4 regions of the Mesorhizobium sp. B2-8-1 genome follow, and region 3 is predicted to be linked to each of the others. Evidence: predicted binding sites of a transcription regulator. Region 3 holds the regulator's gene; each other region holds the start of a gene.
The links. Region 3 encodes LexA, which represses DNA repair genes until DNA is damaged. Its sites were predicted from a motif close to TGTTCNNNNTGTGTTCNG; they were not measured.
Positions count from the first base shown of each region.

Region 1 (2,202 bases), on a different contig from region 3:
AATTCGCGGTTCGCCAGCCGCTCAAAACGGAAACCGCCGGCACGGGGCCGGCGGTTCGAAACGCAATACTACAGAACTCGATTACATAAGCTCAAGTTGATGAACCGGGATTATGGCCGAACTCGGGCCGTAAACCGAACGCTAGATCGCGCCAGCGAACGCTAGATCGTGCCGACGAGCGCTTACATCGCGCCGGCTTCATCCTCGAAGCCATCATCGCCACCTTCGGAGCCGCCATTCTCAAGGAATTTTTCGGCGATCAGTCCGGCGTTCTGCCTGAGCGCAAGTTCGATCTCGCGCGCCGTATCGGGATTGTCGCGCAGGAACAGCTTCGCGTTCTCGCGGCCCTGGCCGAGACGCTGCGAATTGTAGGAGAACCAGGCGCCCGATTTCTCGACCACGCCGGCCTTGACGCCGAGATCGACCAGCTCGCCGGTCTTCGACACGCCTTCGCCGTACATGATGTCGAACTCGACCACCTTGAAGGGCGGCGCCAGCTTGTTCTTGACCACCTTGACGCGGGTCTGGTTGCCGACGACCTCGTCGCGGTCCTTGACCGAGCCGATGCGGCGGATATCGAGACGCACCGAGGCGTAGAATTTCAGCGCATTGCCGCCGGTGGTGGTTTCGGGCGAGCCGAACATGACGCCGATCTTCATGCGGATCTGGTTGATGAAGATGACCATGGTGTTGGAGCGCGAGATCGAGGCGGTCAGCTTGCGCAGCGCCTGGCTCATCAGGCGGGCCTGCAGGCCGGGCAGCGAATCGCCCATCTCGCCCTCGATTTCGGCGCGCGGCGTCAGCGCCGCGACCGAATCGACCACCAGCACATCGATGGCGCCGGAGCGCACCAGCGTATCGCAGATCTCAAGCGCCTGCTCGCCAGTGTCGGGCTGCGAGATCAGGAGGTTTTCGAGATCGACGCCGAGCTTGCGGGCATAGACCGGATCGAGCGCATGCTCGGCATCGACGAAGGCGCAGATGCCGCCCTTCTTCTGGGCTTCCGCCACCGTGTGCAGCGCCAGCGTCGTCTTACCCGAGCTTTCCGGCCCGTAGATCTCGATGATGCGGCCGCGCGGCAGGCCGCCGACGCCAAGCGCGATGTCGAGGCCGAGCGAGCCGGTCGGCACGGTTTCGATCTCGACGACCTGCTCGTTCGCGCCGAGCCGCATGATCGAGCCCTTGCCGAAAGCCCGCTCGATTTGCGACAGCGCCGCATCCAGAGCCTTTGATTTGTCCACTGCCTTATCCTCTACAAGCCGCAAGCTGTTCTGAGCCATGATACATCACCCCGTAGTCGTCAATGAAGGCCGGACAATCCGTAATCCTTGGTTATTTGTACCTTTTTTGTTCTCATTTGGCAAGAGGGATCAAGCATTTGAAAAATAAGCAACATCCTGATTTGTTCTTTTTTTGTCTCAGGATTCGGCTCCAACATGGTCCGAATATTAGGCCAGGCTGGTTCGCCATGCCGGCCTCACGAATCGCTGGCTGTTGCCTGCGAAGCTCCGTCGCACAGCATGGCGCTTGTGCGTGACCGCCAACAAAGGTCATATCGGCGCATGGTGAGATCTCCAAGAGTCCTGGCGGTGGGCGGCGCCCATATCGACAGGCGCGGCCAGGTGTCCGGCGCTTACGTGCCGGCTGCCTCCAACCCGGGCACGATGCGCGAGGACGTTGGCGGCGGCGTCTTCAACGCATTGCGCAGCACGGTGCGGCGAGGCGTCTCGGGCTCGTTGCTGTCGGTGCGCGGCGGTGATGCCGCCGCCGACACGGTTTCGCGCGCCATCGCCGAAGCAGGCATTGCCGACCTGTCCGCGGTGTTCCTCGACCGCACGACGCCGAGCTATACGGCGCTGATCGACCGCGAGGGCGAACTGCTCGTCGGCTTTGCCGACATGGCGCTTTATGAACTGGCATTTGCAAAGCAGATCCGCCGCTCCAGGGTGAGGGAGGAGATCGCCGCCGCAGATGCCGTCCTGTGCGACGCCAATCTGCCATCGGCGGCTCTGGAGCGGCTGGTGTCGCTTGCCGCCGGCAAGCCCGTGTTCGCCATTGCCATTTCACCGGCCAAGGTCGTGCGCTTGACACCGGTGCTCGGCGGCCTGGCCGTCGCCTTCATGAACAGGCGCGAGGCGGTGGCGCTTGCCGGACTTGACGATGCCGCCTCTCAAAAAACTATCCTCGACGGGCTGAGAAGCG
Region 1 covers NZ_VFTX01000011.1:31,499-33,700, reverse strand. The annotation lists gene recA (recombinase RecA) at 183-1,280, opposite strand; gene FJ428_RS24455 (carbohydrate kinase family protein) at 1,563-2,202, shown strand, end outside.
Region 1: the regulator LexA is predicted to act here: its motif matches at 1,338-1,355, upstream of recA (recombinase RecA).

Region 2 (2,202 bases), on a different contig from region 3:
AGGGACAGGATTCTTTGCTCGTTCTTCCCCAATCCGTCTTTCATCGAATATGCGTTCATCGGGGTTCCACTCCAATATGAATTGTCCTGGCAGGGCCGTGCGGCTCTTGCCGATGCTGATGGTGAAGGCGGGGCGGCCGATCGAGCCGGCAAGCGGCCCGGCGACCGTGTCGCGCGGCCCTGCCGGCGCCGGCGAGACGATGAGGCGGACGGGCGCCGCCGTCGGTTCGGGTTCGGCCGCCTGCCGCAGCAGGAAGACCGGCCGGCCGGCGCTCTGCGCGCGGGCGTGCAGCCGGCGCGTCGCGGTCAGGTCCAGCCGCTGCGGATTGCCGCGGACTTCAAGGATGACGGCGGCGAGCGCCGTCATGCGGGCCGCCTCCTCGGCGACCCACAGCGCATCGGCGAGCCTTGGCGCCTCGGAAAACAGCAATTGCTCCGGCTCGATGCCGAAGGCGGCGTGAAGGCCCCGGGCATAGGGAAAGCCCGCCTCGCGAAAAACCTCCTGGGTGCCGATCCACAGCACCGGCAATCGCGGCCCTTGCTTGAGAACCAGGCTGGGCTTGAGAATCAGGCTGGGCTTGAGGATCAGGCTGGCGAGCGACAGGGCGAAGCCGGCGACGGCTCCGGCATCGCGGGTCTCGACGCCATGGATTTCGCTCAAGGCCGCTTTCGGCAGGCCGCCGCTCAAATCGCTGCCCAAAGGACCGCCCCAATCGCCACTGAGGGCGGCATCGAGCCGGCCGATGCCGGTGCGCAGGAAAGCATCCGGCTTGGCCACGGCGATGCCGCGCCGGACCACGGTGCGGTCCGCGGCGGCCATGCCGGCGTCGGAAACCGCGCCGGCCGGCGCCTGCAGGCGCTCGGGCAGCGTTCCCTCGATCTTCGCGATCTGGCGGCGCAGGGCAAAAACAGTCTCCCGCGCCACGGCGCTCATCGCCATGACGGTCAGTGTCCACTCACAATTGTTCCTGTTATGTTCTTATAGATTCCAGAGGCGACCCGAAGAGTCAAGCAGACTCATGGGGGAATTTATTCCTCTCCGATAAGAGGGCCAACATGGGTCGGACAGCCGACCGCCCCTCAAGCCATGCGAAACGGCTCCCGGTGCCGTAAGCAATCCTGGGGTTGGCCGCCGCGTCATTTGCCGATTGTGGCCCAAAAGCCTATATGCCGGGATCAAAGGACAAAGCATGGCCCGCATCTACAAGACCCGCGTTTGGCACGACCAGCTTTCGCCGTCGATGGACGAGATCGAGTTCCTGGCGCTGGAGGCATACGCCCATCTGCCCGAGGATTTTCGCAAGCTGACCGGCGAGATCGTCATCCAGATCGCCGAATTCCCGACCGACGAGATCATGGACGACCTGTCGCTGGAAACGCCCTTCGACCTGCTCGGCCTGTTCGAGGGACGCGGCATCGCCGAGCGCTGGAACCCGCAGACCGGCGAAGGCCCGAACCGCATCACGCTCTATCGCCGCGCCATCCTCGACTACTGGGCCGAGAACGAGGAGACTTTGGGCGACATCGTCACCCATGTGCTGATCCACGAGATCGGCCACCATTTCGGCCTCTCGGACGACGATATGGAGAAGATCGAAGAGGCAGCCGAGTGACCGGTTCTACGTCAGGCCGTCATTTCACAATGAGTGTGACGAAATGTTTTAATACGTTCTGCACAGTCTGCTCCCCGGTATGTCCTGCCACTGCCCATTGCGCAAAATGTCCATCAATGTACATGCGTGCGAGCCCGTAGACGAGCGCCCTCGCGGCTATCTGGGTCTCTGCCATGTCGTCCGACCGGAGCATGTTTCGCCGCTGTGCTTCTGCCATTGACGCTTCCATCAGCGAACGCACCGCTTCATTATCGTGACGCAGCGACTCCGAAGCATCCCAATCAATAAGATTGCGTGTCGAGATGATCTGGAAGTGGGTGGGGTTTCGAATTGCCCAGCGCAAATAGGCGATTCCAACAGCGGCAAAGCGTTCGATCGGATCGTCCGTCGCAACCTTCTCGACCGCATTCGTGATCTCCGAGCGGAATCGGCTCATTGCCTGCTCCGCGACAGCCGTCATCAACGCGGTCTTGTTGCTGAAGTGACGGAATGGCGCGCCGGGGGAAACCCCGGCACGTTTTGCGGCTTCGCGCACGCTCACATTGTCGGGGCCGCCTTCCTCGACCAGTTGAACCGCGGCATCGATCAGG
Region 2 covers NZ_VFTX01000003.1:447,618-449,819, reverse strand. The annotation lists gene FJ428_RS30645 (hypothetical protein) at 1-939, opposite strand, end outside; gene FJ428_RS10600 (metallopeptidase family protein) at 1,190-1,612, shown strand; gene FJ428_RS10595 (TetR/AcrR family transcriptional regulator) at 1,632-2,202, opposite strand, start outside.
Region 2: the regulator LexA is predicted to act here: its motif matches at 963-980, upstream of FJ428_RS10600 (metallopeptidase family protein).

Region 3 (2,202 bases):
CATCGCTGCGCCGGAACTGTTCGACAGCGGAGACCGACAGTTCGACATCTTCGATCCCGCGCAACTTCCGGCGGGAGCGCCTTTCTATTGCTTCACGGGCCTGTGCATGGCCCGGCATACCTCGGGGGCGATCATCGCGCAGGTGGAGGATCGCAAGGACGCCTGGAGGGCCTGCTCCTATGCGGATCTGATCGTCATCAACGACCCCGCGGGCTACGATCCCTGCCACAATCCGCTGGTTCTCGTCATCACCAAGCGGCAGCTCGCTCGTAAGGGAAGTGCCGCCGTCTTCTTCGACCAGCAATCGGCGACGGCACCGGCACGGGTCAGCTTTGCCGTCGACAGGCCATATCGGCCTTGGCACGAACAGCGGAAATTCTCACGCGAGGCAAGGGGACTGCCGCCTTACCGTAAACCCGAAAAGCCCACCGCCGACCCCGCTCAGTAGCGCCTGATCAGGCCGACCAGCTTGCCTTGCACCTTGACCCTGTCCGGTCCGAAAATACGTGTTTCATAGGCCGGATTGGCAGCCTCGAGCGCAATCGAAGCACCCTTTCGGCGGAAGCGCTTCAGCGTTGCTTCCTCCTCGTCCACCAGGGCCACGATGATCTCGCCGGGACTTGCGGTGTCGGCATTGCGGATGATGACCGTGTCGCCGTCGAAAATGCCGGCCTCGATCATCGAATCGCCCTTGACCTCCAGCGCATAGTGTTCGCCGCCCATGATCATGTCAGGCGGCACTGAAATGGAATGCGTCTGATGCTGGATGGCGTCGATCGGCACACCCGCTGCGATGCGACCCATGACCGGGATCGACACCGCTGAAACCGCATCGTCGTCATTGCCGGCAGCGGGCAGACGCGAAGACGTCGCCGGCTTGATCTGCCGGCTAGGGCTGCTGCCCTGTCCGAGGCTGCCCTGGATGACGCTCGGGGAGAACTTCTTTGCCGCGTTAAGACCCGGCGCGATCGAGTCCGGCAGGCGCAGCACCTCCAGCGCGCGCGCCCGGTTGGGCAGGCGGCGAATGAAGCCGCGCTCCTCCAACGCCGTGATCAGCCGATGAATTCCCGACTTGGAGGCGAGGTCCAGCGCTTCCTTCATCTCGTCGAAGGACGGCGGAATGCCGCTTTCCTTCAGCCGTTCATGGATGAACATCAAGAGTTCATGTTGCTTGCGCGTGAGCATGGCGGCCCCCAAAGGCATTGCACGAAGGGTCTGGAACCAGAATCAGAAAACAAACCCAGAACAAACACTATCTGTTCCAGTTGTGTTCCGCAACCATTTAAAGTTTAATGAATTTGTTAAGGCGACGGAAACGAAATGCCCTCCCGCAGCCAGCATCCTGCCAGCGCGGTCCGTCGTCAATGCGCTCCCGGGCCCTTTGAAACTATTTTGGTTAATGGCCTGTGGCCCGACCGGTCTCCACTCTTGGCACAAGCCTGCAAGCTGGGTGACCGGCAGGTGCGGGGTGCGTTTGGGCGGATTAGAAACCCCTGCGGCTCGTGAACGAAACGAAACCAAAATGCCAACTTCCGCCGGAAAACGGCCAGACACCACCACTGGTCGCGACGGGCTGCGTTCGTTCGTTCGCTTGACGAAACCGTATAATAATGTACGGTTTTCGAAGAGGAACACCAATGACCACGCCGAAGCAGGCCGCGCGACGCGAACGGATAGAGGAGGCCGCCTATGCGGTGCTCCGGGAAGCCGGCTACAAGAGCGCCTCCCTGCTTGCTATCGCCAAGCGGGCATCGGCCTCGAACGAAACCCTCTACAACTGGTACGGCAACAAGCAGACCCTGTTTCGATCCTTGATCGAAGCCAATGCGGGAGAGGCAAGGAAGCTGCTGGAGGACGCCCTTCACCAGGCGCGCGATCCGCTCGAAACCCTGAACTTGCTCGGGCCAGTCCTGCTGACCCTCGTGACGGGCGACAAGGCGGTGGCGCTCAATCGCGCCGCGGCCGGCGACGTCAACGATACAGGCACGCTTGGCCAATCGATCGCGCAATTCGGCCGCAATACCATAATGCCGCTTGTTGGCGACCTGCTTCGAACCGCAAGTCGGGCCGGCCCGATCGCCTGTGACGATCCTGCCGAAGCCGCCGACATCTACATCAGTCTTTTGATCGGCGATCTCCAGGTTCGCCGGATCGTTGGGGTGCTCGAGGAACTGCCTCGGGCGGAAATCGAGCAAAGATCGA
Region 3 covers NZ_VFTX01000005.1:166,369-168,570, forward strand. The annotation lists gene FJ428_RS15310 (ComEC/Rec2 family competence protein) at 1-448, shown strand, start outside; gene lexA (transcriptional repressor LexA) at 442-1,185, opposite strand; gene FJ428_RS15320 (TetR/AcrR family transcriptional regulator C-terminal domain-containing protein) at 1,638-2,202, shown strand, end outside.

Region 4 (2,202 bases), on a different contig from region 3:
ACCGGGAGGGCACCGTCTGCAGGCCGGGGCAGGCCGGACGGGATTTTTTCGCCACGGCGGCAAACAGCCGCGGTCGTTCAAAGCAGCATCAACTGCTCCTGGTCCTTGCCGGCGGCGACGAACTGGTCGGTCCGCAGCGTGCGCCGCTCGGCATTGAGACCGAGCCGCTTGGCGGTGATTTCGAAGCGCCGGCCGATCTGCCAGGCGTAAGGACCCGCGCCCTTCATGCGCTTGCCCCATTCCGAATCGTAATCCTTGCCCTCGCGCATCGAGCGGATCAGCGACATCACATGGCGATAGCGGTCGGGATAGTGGCGCAGCAGCCAGTCCTTGAAGATCGGGCTGACCTCGAGCGGCAGACGCAGCACGACATAGCCCGCCTCGCGTGCGCCGGCATGGTGCGCCGAATCGAGGATGCGTTCCATCTCCTGGTCGGTCAGCCCGGGGATGATCGGCGCCACCATGACCGAAGCAGGGATGCCGGCATCCGCAAGCTGCCTGATCGCCTCCAGCCGCTTGGCCGGCGTCGAGGCGCGTGGCTCCATGGTGCGCGCCAGCATGCGGTCGAGCGTCGTCACCGACAACGCCACCTTGGCGAGGCCCCGTTCGGCCATGCGTGACAAGATGTCGATATCGCGCGTCACCAGAGCGGATTTGGTGACGATGCCGACCGGGTGGCCGCGCGCCTCCAGCACTTCGAGGATCTCGCGCATGATCCGGTACTGCTTCTCGATCGGCTGGTAGGGATCGGTATTGGTGCCGATGGCGATGGTTCGCGGCTGGTAACCGTCCTTCGACAGTTCCTTGTCGAGCAGGCGCGCCGCGTCGGGCTTGGCGAACAGTTTGGATTCGAAATCCAGCCCCGGCGACAGGCCCATGAAACTGTGCGTCGGCCGCGCAAAGCAATAGACGCAGCCATGCTCGCAGCCGCGATAGGGATTGATCGAGCGGTCGAAGGAGATGTCGGGCGATTCATTGCGGGTGATGATGGTACGCGGCTTCTCGACCTGCACCTCGGTCTTGAAGGGAGGCAGTTCCTCCAGCGAGTTCCAGCCATCGTCGAAGACATGCCGGCTGACCGGCTCGAACCGGCCGGACGGGTTGATGCCTGCCGACCGGCCGCGGTTGCGGTCCGGACGCACGCGCATGCCGCTCTGCTCGATCATAGCATTGGCCATTTCGGCTCGTCCTGCTCCGAAGGCGGCAATGTCGGCGCGCATGATCGGTTCCATCTTCGCCCGCTCCCAGGGACTGTCCATGTTGTTTCGAATCGCTCTGCTCATGAATTTAATCCTATTTGCCGAACGAGAACAAAGCAAGAACTTTCTATGGTGCGCCGCAAAAACTGGCGCTGCGTTCCGCTTTCCGCTATTCGGCAAATGATGCTCACCGTTCTCATAGAGACCCACAATGACGAGGAGGGCCTCGCTCGCACCCTGGCGACGCTGATCGGCGGCGCGGTCGAGGGCGTGGTGCGCGAGGTCATCGTCTGCGACACCGGTTCCACCGACCAGACCCATCGCGTCGCCGAGCATGCCGGGTGCCAGTATGCGACCGACGGCGTCGCGGCGGCCATCCGGCACGCGAAAGGCGATTGGCTGTTGCTGCTGGAACCGGGCGCGCGGCTGGTCGACGGGTGGATCGACGAGGTCGTTGCGCATACAGCGAGGCAAACCATGGCGGCGCGGTTTTCACGCACACGCGCCGGCCGCGCGCCATTCCTGGCCCGTATCTTCTCGGGAAACCGTGCCTTGGCCGACGGGCTGCTGATCAGCAAGCGCCAGGCCACATCCTTGTCGAAAAAAGCCGGCAGCGCCGAGGCCCTCGCACGCGGCCTGGCGACCAAGCGGCTGGATGCCGAAATCTGGGCCGCTCCGGCAAAACAAGAGCACCGCCTGTCCAAATGATTTTGCAGCTGCTCTGTCTACGTGCGTTGCACATGTGACGCGCAGCCAGTTTCCGATCACGCGGGTGGCGGCGCGCCGGCCGCGGCTGATGATGGAAGTGGTTTCGGTGTCTCGCGGTCCTCGCGCCGGCGCTTCCACGGCGAGCCGGTCATTCGCTAAAACGCATCTCGACAGGCATCCAGCGAAGACGACGTCTGGCTTGACGCTGTGCCTTGCTTTCCGCGTCGTAGTCGACCGGGATCGGTTCCTGACTGAACGACCTTTGATCGTCCAGGGCGTTGATGATGACGATTGC
Region 4 covers NZ_VFTX01000001.1:465,572-467,773, forward strand. The annotation lists gene FJ428_RS02265 (PA0069 family radical SAM protein) at 78-1,232, opposite strand; gene FJ428_RS02270 (glycosyltransferase) at 1,383-1,907, shown strand; gene FJ428_RS30480 (hypothetical protein) at 2,056-2,202, opposite strand, start outside.
Region 4: the regulator LexA is predicted to act here: its motif matches at 1,307-1,324, upstream of FJ428_RS02265 (PA0069 family radical SAM protein).